Regions from separate parts of the Pseudoalteromonas sp. S558 genome, predicted to be linked through region 2. Evidence: predicted binding sites of a transcription regulator. Region 2 holds the regulator's gene; each other region holds the start of a gene.

Region 1 (4,777 bases), on a different contig from region 2:
CCACAATTGATGATGCCGTGGAAGCAATGCGCTTAGGGGCTATTGATTACATGGCAAAACCATTTGCACCAGAAGTGCTATTGAACATGGTGAGTCGCTATTTACCCGAAAAACCAAAAGAGACAGACGGTCCTATTGTTGCCGATCCAACCAGTATTCAGCTATTAGAACTTGCCAGTAAAGTTGCACGTTCTGAAGCCAGTGTCATGGTGCTTGGACCAAGCGGGTCTGGTAAAGAGGTTTTAGCACGTTATATTCACGATAAATCAAATCGCTGTAATGAACCATTTGTTGCTATTAACTGTGCAGCTATTCCTGAAAATATGCTTGAAGCCACTTTGTTTGGCTACGAAAAGGGCGCATTTACAGGTGCAATCCAGGCGTGTCCAGGAAAATTTGAACAAGCTCAAGGCGGTACGATTTTACTTGATGAAATTACCGAAATGGATTTAGCTTTACAAGCTAAACTACTGCGCGTGTTACAAGAGCGTGAAGTTGAGCGTTTAGGTGGTCGTAAAACAATTCAGCTTGATGTGCGAGTATTAGCAACCAGTAACCGCGATTTAAAAGAAGCGGTTGCTAAAAATCAATTTAGAGAAGATCTATATTATCGCCTCAATGTTTTTCCATTAATGTGGAGACCATTGTGTCAGCGCCCAGGTGATATTGTTATATTAGCTAAGCATTTAATTGAACGTCATATAACTAAAAGCAAAGAGCCGATGGCTTATTTGGATAAAGTAGCTGAAGAAAAGCTACTGGCCCATACTTGGCCTGGTAATGTTCGCGAACTTGATAACGTGATTCAGCGTGCTCTTATATTACGAACAGGCGACACCATAAACGAACATGCTATTTTCATTGAAAATTTAGCACCGAGTAATTTTGTTATGGACGCTACATCTACATCTGTCCTCGAAGCTGAAAAAGCATCAGAGATTTCAACAGAAAATAAAGAAAAAAGCACGTTAAGTTCAGCTTATTATGATAAGCAAAACGATGATGAAAAAAATATAACGGCTGATCAGCCAAAGCATGATTTACTCGCAGCTGAGACCGGAAGTTATAAAGATGAGCTTAAAGATAAAGAGCATCGCATCATTTTAGAAACACTTGCACGCTGCCAAGGTAAACGAAAAGATGTGGCAGAGACGCTGGGTATTAGCCCTCGTACTTTACGGTATAAATTAGCGCAAATGCGTGATCTAGGTATTTCTCTTCCAGCATAATCTTTCTTAAGCCCTAAATTCAAGCAGTTGAATTTAGGGTTGTCAAAACTATGACTCACTAAATCATCTCTTAACCCTTTGTATTTTAAGTTTAATTTATTTGGCATGTTTTATGCTTTATTGACTGTAATAGTAAACTGCATTGTCAGAGATAAATTATGAAAATTCAAAATAGCGCTGTATTTCAAGAAATGCAATCAATGGCCCTAGAAGCTGGCCGTAATGATCAACTTAATAAAATACCTACTCAGGTAAACTCTACATCTTCTGCACAATTTGGTGATATGTTGAGTAATGCGCTAAATACAGTGCATGAGCTTCAACAAGACACAAGTAAAAAAGTAAAAGCAGTTGAAATGGGCGACCGAAGTGTATCACTCGCTGAGGCAATGATTGCTTCTCAAAAGTCTTCAGTTGCATTTGAAGCGACGGTACAAGTTCGTAATAAACTTGTTGAAGCTTACAAAGAAATTATGAATATGCCTGTTTAACTAGGTAGTGGAGAATAATTGTGGCGCAATCTAATCAATCTACAGATCTTGCTCTCGCCGATGGCGATATCGGCATCGACCAAAGTGATAGTGATGATCAACAAGAACAAAAGTCGGGCTATTTAAGTGCTTTAAATGGTGTTGATATATTACGCCAAGTAACACTTGTTATTGCACTGGCCATTTGTTTGGCTATCGCGATATTTATCATTATTTGGGCTCGTCAGCCAGATATGCGCCCGCTTGGTAAAATGCAAACTGAAGAGCTTATTCAAACGCTTGATTTTTTAGATGCGCAAAAAATTGATTATCAACTTGATGGTAATGTGGTGTCAGTTGATGAAACTGAATACCAAAATATTAAATTGCTAATGACTCGAGAAGGCCTAGAGCAAGGTCCGACTTCAGGCTCAGATATTATAATGCAAGATATGGGCTTTGGTGTAAGCCAACGTCTTGAACGAGAGCGTTTAAAGCATGGTCGTGAACAGCAACTAGCACGCACAATCGAAGAGCTTAATAACATCACCCGCGCTAAAGTATTGTTAGCTATTCCAAAAGAAAATGTGTTTGCTCGCAGAGAAAAAAAGCCCTCAGCTACCGTTGTATTAACACTAAAGCGTGGACGTTCACTCGATAGAGAAGAAGTCGATTCAGTTGTAGATATGATTGCTTCTGCAGTACAAGGTTTAGAGCCCTCACGTGTGACAGTTACTGATCAAAATGGTCGCTTATTAAATTCAGGTTCGCAAAGTTTATTGGCAGCACGCTCGCGTAAAGAATACGATTTAGAGAGAAAGCGTGAACAAGAATACCTTGAAAAAATAGACAGTATTTTAATTCCAATCGTCGGGCTTGCAAACTATACGGCACAAGTTGATTTGAGTATGGACTTTAGTGCGGTCGAAGAAACGCAAAAGCGTTACAATCCAGATTTACCTGCGGTGCGAAGTGAAACCACGTTTGAAGAAAATAATATTGGTGGTTTAGCTATCGGTATTCCAGGTGCACTGACCAATCAACCACCAGTTAATTCCGATATTCCTGAATCCGTGACTGAAGGTGGTGCCGGTACAGCAAGCTCACCAAGTCGCAGCCATAAAGAAGCAACACGTAACTATGAACTTGACACGACTATTTCACATAGGCGTCAACAAACAGGTGTCATACGCCGTATAAGTGTATCGGTTGCGGTTGATTATATAGCAAAAGTGGGCGAAAACGGTGAAACCACCATGACACCACGCTCTGTAGAAGCATTGTCAAATATTCGACGCTTATTACAAGGTGGTGTAGGCTTTGATATGCAACGTGGTGATGCACTGGAAGTTGTTACTGTTCCTTTTGTTCGTGAAGAAAGCGGCTTAAATCTTGAGTTGCCAATTTGGGAGCAGGATTGGTTCTTGAAAATGGTTCGCTTAGGACTGGGGGCCTTGGTTATTATTGTACTAATCATGGCTGTCGTTAAACCAATGCTTAAGCGCCTAATCTACCCAGACGATACGTTAGAGGATTATGATGACGATGCACTCAGTTCAGGTGTTGATATTGGCGACAGTACACTAGATATGCTAAATAAAGACTTTGATTCTGCTTCAATTGGTTTCTCAAGCGATGGTACACTACAGTTACCAGACCTGCACGGTGACGAAGACTTACTTAAAGCGATTCGTGCCCTTGTTGCCAATGAACCAGAACTATCATCACAAGTAGTGAAAGCGTGGTTAACAGAAGATGACTGATCAAGAACAAAAACAACTACCAGCAGCATTTGATGTTGATAAGCTAGATGGTGTAGATAAAGCGGCTATATTACTTTTAAGTTTAACCGAAGAGGATGCCGCACAAATACTCAAACACCTTGAGCCTAAGCAAGTTCAAAAAGTCGGTATGGCAATGGCAAATTTAGATGATTTGTCGCAAGCCAAAATAAGTGCTGTACATAACTTATTTATAGAACAAATTCAAAGCTTTAGCACTATAGGTTTTCAATCTGAGGACTTTATTAAGAAGGCGCTTACTGCAGCACTTGGTGAAGATAAAGCGGCAAGTCTTATTGATCAAATAGTAATGGGCTCAGGCGCTAAAGGTCTTGATTCATTAAAATGGATGGACTCAAAGCAAGTGGCGAACATTATTCGTAATGAACATCCGCAAATCCAAACGATTGTTTTATCCTACTTAGAACCGGAGCAATCAGCCGAAATACTCGCTCAATTTCCTGAAAAAGTACGTTTAGATTTAACAATGCGTATTGCTAACCTTGAAGAAGTACAGCCAGCTGCATTACAAGAACTTAATGAGATTATGGAAAAACAATTTGCCGGTCAAGCCGGTGCACAAGCGGCCAAAATGGGCGGCTTAAAAGCGGCAGCAGATATCATGAACTACCTAGACACTAACGTAGAAGGGCAGTTAATGGATTCAATTCGTGAGCATGATGAAGAAATGTCGCAGCAAATTCAAGACTTGATGTTTGTATTTGAAAATCTAATGGATGTTGATGATCGGGGTATTCAAGCCATACTGCGCGAAGTACAGCAAGATGTATTAATGAAAGCGATTAAAGGTACCGACGACGCACTTAAAGAAAAAATATTGGGTAATATGTCTAAACGTGCGGCAGAAATGCTTGCTGATGATTTAGAAGCAATGGCACCAGTGCGAATTAGTGAAGTTGAAGCCGCGCAAAAAGAGATATTATCAACAGCAAGGCGTTTATCTGACTCAGGCGAAATTCAGCTTGGTGGCGGCGGCGGTGAGGAGTTCTTGTAAACCATGAGTAAATTAAAAGGACGGCCACTGCATGCTGATGAAGCTGATGCACTGTTAAAAAATTGGCCGATACCAGATGTTGCGCCGGATGAAAAAAGTTTTGGCAATCGCTCTACAGCCTACGGTACGCCACTTTCAGAATTATACAGAAAAGAAATGGCACAAGAGATGCCAGAGGAAGAACCACAAGAACCTGAACTTCCTTCTCTTACGATGGCTGAGCTTGAACGAATTAGGCAAGATGCATACGAAGAGGGAATTAAGCAAGGACATGAGCAAGGT
Region 2 (4,777 bases):
GGCGGCTTCGGTGCAGTAAGAGAGCTTACAGACTTATTAATGCTAGAAAATGGGCACCCACTGACCACACAAGGTACAAGTTCATGAATATAGCGCGCATAATATTAAGCGTTTTATTCATCAGCTGTATGGTTTGGCTTTGGTACCCTTATTTTACGCAAACAAACATTACTACACAGAGCGCATCTGAGGTTATAGCTGAGCCTGATTATACTGCAATAGAACTAAAACAAACTGCGTATGATGAGCAGGGCAAAATAAGTCACAAAGTGACTGCTGCCAAAATGGAGTTATATCAACAATTAGGTTTTACCTTTTTTGAAAAACCTATTTTTACTTTATATAACGAAAAACAGGCTTGGCGCATTAATGCTGATGAAGCAACCCTGTACGAAGGTAAACAATTAATTTTAGAAGGTAATGTTGTCGCTAAAAATCTAACCGATAAAGCAATGATAGAAAAAATCGATGCCGATAATATTCAAGTAGATATAAAGCTACTGACAATGCGCTCAGAGCAACCTGTAGTTGTAACTGGACCTAATTTAAAGATCACTGGTAAAGGCCTTGAAGCCGATCTAAAAACCGAAGTGATAAAACTTATTAACCATACGCGAACCATATATTATGACCAATAAATTTTCAAAAATACTTATTATCCCAACGTTTTTATTAGCATTTAACAGTAATGCAGCAGAGCAGTCGAATCAACCGGCTGCCAACCAAATCTCAATAAGTGCCGATAAACAAGAAGGCCAATTAAAAGCCAATGTGGGTATTTTCGAGAAAAACGTTGAAATTATTCACGGAAATCGCCGCATTACCGCCGACCGCTTAGAAGTACACAAACGCGAAGAGCTCGGTGATAATAAGCAGCTATTAATTGCCACAGGCAGTCCGGCACATTTTGAAGAAAAACAACCCGACGGCACGACTATGAGCGCAAGTGCTGATGAAGTGCGTTACGATGTATCTAAGCGTTTTTTAACGCTTGTTGGTAATGCGCAAGTATCGCAAGCTGGGCAAAAAATAAATGCAAAAAGTATTACTTACGACATAGAACAGCAATTAATTAGCGCTGAAAAAGATGAAAATTCAACGGATCGCGTTCACACAATTTTAGTGCCTATTGAAGCTAAAAAAAGTAAAACAAGCGATAAAGGCCAACCATGAGCACATTAAAAGCAGAACTATTAGCCAAAAGCTATAAAGGCCGTGAAGTTGTAAAAAACGTCGGCCTTGAAGTTAAAGCTGGCAGTATTGTTGGCTTACTTGGCCCAAACGGCGCTGGTAAAACCACCACGTTTTATATGATTGTGGGCTTAGTACCTAGCGATAAAGGAAAAATATCTATCGACGATAACGATATTACTCTTTTACCTATGCACAGTCGTGCTAGATTAGGCATAGGCTACTTACCACAAGAGTCTTCAATTTTTAGAAAGCTAACTGTTTATCAAAACTTAATGGCAATTTTAGAAACACGTAAAGAGCTTAAGAAGCAGCAAAGAGAAGATACACTAAATAATTTATTAGACGAATTTAATATTCAACATATCCGTGACAGCCAAGGTATGGCGTTATCGGGTGGTGAACGTCGCCGCGTAGAGATAGCCCGCGCATTAGCGGCTAATCCCAAGTTTATATTATTAGATGAACCGTTTGCGGGCGTTGACCCAATCTCTGTACTTGATATAAAAAAAATCATAGAACATCTTAAAAATCGTGGGATTGGTGTGTTAATTACCGATCATAACGTAAGAGAAACCCTTGATGTTTGCGAAAAAGCCTACATTGTTTCTCATGGAGAGCTGATTGCATCAGGTACTCCAGAACACGTATTAAATGACAAAACAGTACGCGATGTTTACTTAGGCGAGCAATTTAGGCTGTAACATTTACGCCATGTCTTTAAGCATCTGCTAGTATTAATTATAACAACATAAAAGGATTGTTAGAGATACATGAGGCAATCACTACAGCTGCGCATGGGCCAGCAACTTACAATGACTCCACAATTGCAACAAGCTATTCGTTTGTTGCAACTCAGTACATTGGATCTCCAGCAAGAAATACAAGAAGCGCTCGACAGCAACCCACTTTTAGAGGTTGAGGAACAAGACTATTCTGAAGACGCTGCAGGTAAAAATGAACAAAAAGCAGACACCGATGATATAACAGTTAGCGCATCTGCCGACGATGCTCCAAGCGAATACGAACAAGACAGCGGCGAAGCACTTGCTAAAGATACGGTAAGTGACGACATGGCGATGGATGTTAGCTGGGACGAGTACATGAGTGCAGCTCCAGCCTCCTCATCAGGTCCAATGCCTGAAGACGAGTCTATATACCAAGGTGCCTCTACGGAAACGCTCCACGAGTATTTAATGTGGCAACTTCAACTAACGCCATTTAGCCCTACTGATGAAGCGATTGCGATTGCTATTGTAGAAGCAGTAGATGATTCAGGCATTTTAACACTGAGTTGTGAAGAGATTCTCGAAAGCTTCAACCAAGAAAACGAAGATGATAATGAAGTTGAACTTGATGAAATAGAAGCTGTTTTAAAACGCATTCAATTATTTGATCCTGTAGGTATAGCAGCGCGTAGTTTACAAGAGTGTTTGTGCATTCAACTTAACCAGTTTGATAAAGAAACACCCTATATTAATGAAACAAAAATGATTTTAACCGAGCACATAGACTTATTAGCAGCTCGCGACTATCGTACATTAATGAAAAAAACGAAGCTCAAAGAAGAAGAGCTTAAAGAAGTAATGACACTCATTCATACGCTAAACCCAAAGCCTGCAGATACGATTGTTAGGGAAGAGTCTGAGTATGTAATTCCTGATGTGTCAGTGAAAAAAATTAAAGGCCGCTGGGTTGTTGAACTAAATCCAGATAGCATGCCAAAAATTCGCGTAAACAGCCAATATGCTGCGATGTCTCGCACGGTTAAATCAAGCGGTGATAGCCAGTTTATACGCTCGCATTTACAAGAAGCTAAATGGTTTATTAAAAGCTTAGAAAGTAGAAACGATACATTATTAAAAGTAACTAACTGCATTGTTAAGCAGCAGCAAGGCTTTTTTGAACATGGTCCTGAGGCCATGAAACCTATGGTTTTAAATGATGTTGCTGAAATGGTGGAAATGCACGAATCAACTATTTCGCGTGTAACCACTCAAAAGTATATGCATACACCTCGGGGTATATTTGAGCTTAAATACTTTTTCTCAAGTCATGTAAGTACCGAAAATGGCGGTGAATGCTCATCTACAGCAATACGTGCACTTATCAGAAAATTAATCGCTGCAGAAAACTCAGCAAAACCATTGAGTGATAGCAAAATAGCGGATATATTGGCTGAGCAAGGAATTAAAGTAGCGAGACGTACAATCGCAAAATATCGCGAATCTCTGGCTATTCCACCGTCAAATCAGCGAAAAAGTCTGATTTAAGACGCAAAACAAAGAGGGTAATGCTTATGCAACTAAACTTAACTGGTCGTCACGTAGAATTAACTGATTCACTAAGAGACTATATAAATACCAAATTTGCGAAGCTAGAAAGACACTCTGATCATATTAATAATGTTCATGTCATTCTTGATGTAGAAAAACTAAGCCAAAAAGCAGAGGCAACAATACATGTTAGTGGTGCTGAGTTATTTGCCTCAACTGAGCATCAAGACATGTACGCTGCCATCGATTCGCTGATTGATAAGCTCGATCGCCAAGTAATTAAACACAAAGAGAAGCTTGCTCGACACTAATATGATGAAATTAAGCTCACTTATATGCCAGGACTGCAGCAAAGCTGCGGTCCTTTTTAATAGCAAAAAAAGAATTTTAGAGTTTATCAGCGAACTTGCTCACGATAAGCTTCCGTACCTTTCTCAACAAGATATTCTTAGCGCTTTACTAAGTAGAGAAAAGCTAGGCAGTACTGGTATAGGTAGAGGCATAGCGATCCCTCACGGGCGAATGAGCGGTGCACAAGAGCCCTTAGCCTTAGTACTCGTTAGTGAAACACCTATTAGCTTTGATGCAATTGATAATCGTCCCGTTGATATTTTTGTTGCACTCATAGTACCAGATGGTGATAACCAGCAGCACTTAAAGACTCTCGCAACCATTGCTGATAAACTTAACGACAAAGAATTTTGTAAGCAATTGCGCAGTGCAAAAACGGATACCGAACTGTATCAAGTTATTGTTAAGCAATCGTGATTAATATAAAGGGTGATAAATGGAGTTAATTATCATAAGTGGCCGATCGGGTTCTGGAAAGTCGGTTGCTTTACGCGTTGTTGAAGACTTAGGTTATTATTGCGTAGATAACATTCCGTTAAATCTGTTACCTTCTTTGGTACGCAGCGTTTCTGATAACTACGATAAAATCGCAGTGAGCATTGATGTACGAAACCTTCCTAAGGAACAAGAACAGTTTAATGATATTCTTGAATACTTACCCGGTTTTGCAAAGCCTACCTTATTTTATTTAGACAGCGAAGATCAAACACTGATAAAACGTTTCTCTGAAACACGCCGCTTACATCCCCTATCGGTTGACTCACTGCCGCTTGATTTGGCAATCAAAAAAGAAAAAGAATTACTTGATGTGCTAACCACTCGAGCCGATTATATGATTGACACAAGTGACTTAAGTGTCCATCAACTTGCTGAATCTATTCGTGAAAAAATATTAGGAAAAAAAGACAAGCAGCTTATTGTCACGTTTGAATCGTTTGGTTTTAAACACGGCATCCCTA
Region 3 (4,777 bases), on a different contig from region 2:
ACCCCTGACTCACGCATTAAGTTACCTAAGCAAAACATCCCCACTAGCGGTATTGCTGCTGGTAAAAACATGGCAGTTAAACTAAGCACCATAAGCGGAAAAATAATTTTTTCTTTTTTTGATACTTTACGCAGCTCTGGCATTTTAATTTTGCGCTCTTCTGGTGTCGTTAATGCTCGCATAATTGGCGGCTGAATAATTGGCACCAATGCCATGTATGAGTATGCTGCGACCGCAATTGCGCCGAGTAAATCAGGAGCTAGTTTTGATGCTAAAAATATTGCAGTAGGGCCATCGGCACCACCAATAATAGCAATAGCGGACGCATCCTGTAGGGTAAACTCAAAGCCTGGCACATAGTTTAGTAATATCGCGCCAAACAGTGTAGCAAAAATACCAAACTGTGCAGCCGCACCTAATAACAGCATACGAGGGTTTGCAATAAGTGCACTAAAATCAGTTAGCGCTCCGACCCCCATAAATATCAACAGCGGAAAAATCCCCGTATCAATACCTACATAATATACGTAGTACAAAAGTCCACCAGGGTCTGATAAACCAGCCACGGGTATGTTTGTTAATATAGCGCCAAAGCCAATAGGTAATAACAGCAATGGTTCAAAGCCTTTAACTATCGCTAAAAATAATAGTAAACAACCTACCGCAATCATTATTAGCGATGGGATTGTAAAGTTAGCGATGCCTGTTGCATGCCAGAGGTTTAAAATACCGTCCATCCTCTATTTACTCCTTATGCTAATGCAATCATAGCGTCGCCCGTTGTAACTGAGTCACCCTCAGAAACAAGTACTTCAGCAACAGTACCGGTGTGCATAGCACGCACTTCCGTTTCCATTTTCATGGCTTCCATAATGATTACTACATCACCTTCATTTACCACTTGCCCCGCTTTTACTTTAACCTTAAAAATATTACCCGCTAAAGGTGCGTTAAGTGTCTCGCCCGAGGCAACCGACGCAGACTGGGGCATATGCTCGGAATCTTTTAAGGTTACTTCTTTAAGCTCACCGCCTTGCGCTACTACTACGTCGTAAACTTTACCGTCTACTTTTACGCTGTATTGCTCGGCCTTTACGCTGTGATTATTTAAAGCAGATTTAGAGGGGGCTTTATTGCTTTTATCTTCAACACAAGGCACTGGTTCAAATGCATCTGGGTTGTTACGATTTTTAATAAATTTTAAACCAACTTGTGGGAATAATGCATAAGTTAGTACGTCATCAATTTGCTCATCAGCCAGTGTTAAACCTTGCTCTTGCGCTTCTTTTAACAACTCAGCTTCAAGCGTTGCAAGCTCAGGCGCAATATTATCAGCAGGACGACAGGTGATTACCTCTACACCATCAAGTACACGCTCTTGTAGATCTTTATTCATTGGCGCGGGTGTTAAGCCATACTCACCTTTTAATACGCCCGCAGTTTCTTTAGTAATTGTTTTATAACGCTCACCCGTTAGTACATTAAGTACCGCTTGAGTGCCTACAATTTGCGACGTGGGTGTTACTAATGGTAAAAAGCCTAGATCTTCTCGTACGCGCGGTATCTCAAGTAAAACCTCATTAAGCTTATCTGCTGCGCCTTGCTCTTTAAGCTGGTTTTCCATATTTGTAAGCATGCCACCAGGTACTTGAGCGAGCAAAATACGTCCATCAACCCCTTTTAAACTACCTTCAAATGCCGCATATTTTTTACGTACGTCTCTAAAATAAGCCGCTATTTCTTCTAGGTGATTTAAATCAAGTTCAGTGTCACGTTCGGTTCCTTCAACAATTGCCACAATGGTTTCGGTTGCTGAATGTCCGTAAGTCATGCTCATAGATGAAATAGCGGTATCAAGCATATCAATGCCCGCATCGATCGCCTTTTGATAAGTTGCTGTACTTAAACCAGTTGTAGCGTGGCACTGCATAGCAATAGGAACCGAGACGGTTTCTTTAAGTGCTTTAATTAGTTTTTCAGCGTCGTATGGTTTTAATAAACCCGCCATATCTTTAATACAAATTGAGTGGCAACCTAAATCTTCTAATTGCTTAGCTAGCGTTAGCCACATATCAAGCGTGTGTACAGGGCTTACAGTATAAGAAATAGTACCTTGAGCATGTGCGCCTACTTTTATAGCCGCTTTAATCGCTGTTTCAAGGTTACGTACATCGTTCATTGCATCAAAAATACGAAAAACATCAACACCATTTTTATGTGCGCGCTCTACAAATTTTTCAACCACGTCATCTGCGTAATGGCGGTAACCTAATAAGTTTTGACCACGTAATAACATTTGCTGTTTAGTATTAGGCATTGCTTTTTTAAGTGCACGAATACGTTCCCATGGGTCTTCGCCTAAATAACGAATACACGAATCAAATGTAGCACCACCCCACGATTCAATAGACCAATAACCTGCATTATCTAATTTACTAGCAATTGGCAGCATATCGTCAAGGCGCATTCGGGTTGCGAGTAATGATTGGTGCGCGTCGCGTAATACCAATTCTGTTAATTTTAATTTAGCCATGAATGTGCCCCTTATTTATTATTTGATTTGTACTGAGCAATGGCAGCACTAATAGCAGCGATGTGCTCATTAGGCACACCTTGAGATTTAAAAGATGGCGATTTAGCTGGTGATGCTACCTCTGGTTCGCTAAAGCGCGTTACCAAACTAGACATAAGCGTTACTGCACCAATTAATATCGACAGAAATACAAACACCCCAACCATACCGGTGAGCATTAAACTACCAGCTGTTGTGAGTAGAGCACCTATATCCATTTATTTCCCCTTGAAACCTACATTGAAATAAAAAATCAATTTAATTAAATATTTATTCATTGGATGATAACAAAACCAATAACTTTGTCTACACCTTGTAAATTGGTAAAACCAATTAATCTTAAAACAACATACCACCCAATTAATTTACATGCTGTAGGCCAATAAAAACAGGACCTACAATACATAGAGTGAATAACAACTATAGCTAAAAATTATATATAAGTTGTTAATTAACTATTTAACCTAGTAAAAATAGACATTAAAAATTATAAAAATCATAAAGCAACCTCACAATTGCAAATTGGTCTTACCAAATAAAATATATCCAGTAAATATTTATCAGTAATTTTCAGTAATTTTCAGTAGTGTGAATAAGTTACATAACAAAGCGTAAAAGTTACTAACCAATTAAAAATCAAAAACGCACAAAAACCATAACCCCATGATATTAAACAAAAATAAATATTGGCATGTAACTGGCATTAGTTATTGCGAGCAAAATTTATAAACCAAGGAGAAAACAATGTTACGCTGGACAATTACATTTCTAGTTATTGCTTTAATCGCTGCAGTGTTAGGTTTTGGTGGCATCGCAGGTGCCGCAGCTGGTATAGCAAAAATTATATTTTTTATCTTTATAGTACTTTTAGTGATTTCATTAGTTTCAGGTGCACTACGTGGAAAATCTCCCAGGTAGATAAAGCACTAACCTAACACTAAAATTTAATTTAAACTTACAAGGAATCACATTATGAAATCTACAACTTTAAAAGCAGCACTAATTGGTCTATTCGCAAGTTTTTTCATCATGGGTTGTGAAGACAACCACGCAGAAGACGCAGGCGAACGTATTGACGAAGCAGTAACCGACGTGCAGAACAAAGTAGAAGATGCATGCGAAGAAGTTAAAGAAGGCGTAAACGCTGAAGAAACTAACTGTTAATACTTTTAGCACCGCTAAAAAACGGCTCTTGAGCCGTTTTTTTGTGTCTGCAATAAAATCACTGACTATAAAGCTGCTCATTTAGAGGTTAGCTTGTTAAAATAGAAAAAAATGATACTTTAAATAAGATAATATGGCACTTACAACGACCTACACACTCGATAAACCCTATTTTTACGAGTGCTTTGATGAATCACTGCCTTACAGTAAACGCGCAAAACCTAAGTATTTTTTACTTGTGTTGCTCGTTGCACTTGGTTTATTTGGTATTTATGGGTTAAATGATCACTACTTAGGATCGTTTTTGATTATGCTTGGTGTACTAGAGTGCGTCGCTTTTTACTATCGCAGACCTTGGTGGGTAACCAGACAAATGCTTAGTAGAGCTTCTGGCTCAGAAGTAACACTTACCTTCGATGACGACGGTATTAAATCTGCCAATCATTACAAAAACTATCAATTAGCATGGCAAGACATCAATACAGTAATAGATACGCAGCAAGGTATCCTGCTTCAAAATAAAAGCGGTATGCAGTATATTTCAAAGCAAATTCTCAGCTCTGAAATACTCGATTTCATAAGCAAAAAAACCACTCAATGAGTGGTTTTTTAATATAGCCCAGTAAAGTACTCAGCTATTTATACGTGTTGATTAAGCATTGCCCGGATTTGGGTTCGACTTTTCAGCTTGTATGCGCATATAAATCTCTTCACGATGCACTGATACGTCTTTTGGTGCATTAACACCGATTCGAACTTGATTTCCTTTAACACCTAGCACGGTAACTGTTACTTCGTCACCAATCATTAGGGTTTCACCCACTCTACGAGTTAGTATTAGCATTCTATTGCTCCCATGTTCCAATATAAATTATAAGATTCCGCTTAAACATATTAATGAAAATCAGACTGAAAAGTAAGTAAAAACTACCAATCTATTCATTTTCTGTTAAAAATGCTTTATGTAATGCACGAACAGCCAACTCTAGGTACTTTTCATCTATTAAAACTGAAATTTTAATCTCTGAAGTAGACACTAAA

The links. Region 2 encodes sigma-54, which starts transcription at its own class of promoters, with help from an activator protein. Its sites were predicted from a motif close to GTTGGCACGNNNNTNGNNT; they were not measured.
Region 1: the regulator sigma-54 is predicted to act here: its motif matches at 1,329-1,347, upstream of fliE (flagellar hook-basal body complex protein FliE).
Region 3: the regulator sigma-54 is predicted to act here: its motif matches at 3,258-3,276, upstream of CWB66_RS02100 (DUF1328 family protein).

What each region holds. Positions count from the first base shown of each region.
Region 1 is NZ_PNDU01000137.1:34,576-39,352, reverse strand. It holds gene CWB66_RS10920 (sigma-54-dependent transcriptional regulator) at 1-1,229, shown strand, start outside; gene fliE (flagellar hook-basal body complex protein FliE) at 1,388-1,720, shown strand; gene fliF (flagellar basal-body MS-ring/collar protein FliF) at 1,741-3,462, shown strand; gene fliG (flagellar motor switch protein FliG) at 3,455-4,495, shown strand; gene fliH (flagellar assembly protein FliH) at 4,499-4,777, shown strand, end outside.
Region 2 is NZ_PNDU01000077.1:62,419-67,195, forward strand. It holds gene kdsC (3-deoxy-manno-octulosonate-8-phosphatase KdsC) at 1-87, shown strand, start outside; gene lptC (LPS export ABC transporter periplasmic protein LptC) at 84-638, shown strand; gene lptA (lipopolysaccharide transport periplasmic protein LptA) at 628-1,173, shown strand; gene lptB (LPS export ABC transporter ATP-binding protein) at 1,170-1,895, shown strand; gene CWB66_RS06235 (RNA polymerase factor sigma-54) at 1,965-3,464, shown strand; gene hpf (ribosome hibernation promoting factor) at 3,491-3,778, shown strand; gene ptsN (PTS IIA-like nitrogen regulatory protein PtsN) at 3,783-4,235, shown strand; gene rapZ (RNase adapter RapZ) at 4,255-4,777, shown strand, end outside.
Region 3 is NZ_PNDU01000023.1:12,655-17,431, reverse strand. It holds gene CWB66_RS02115 (sodium ion-translocating decarboxylase subunit beta) at 1-737, opposite strand, end outside; gene oadA (sodium-extruding oxaloacetate decarboxylase subunit alpha) at 752-2,533, opposite strand; gene CWB66_RS02105 (OadG family protein) at 2,545-2,790, opposite strand; gene CWB66_RS02100 (DUF1328 family protein) at 3,317-3,490, shown strand; gene CWB66_RS02095 (hypothetical protein) at 3,545-3,736, shown strand; gene CWB66_RS02090 (YcxB family protein) at 3,870-4,337, shown strand; gene csrA (carbon storage regulator CsrA) at 4,389-4,580, opposite strand; gene CWB66_RS02080 (aspartate kinase) at 4,672-4,777, opposite strand, start outside.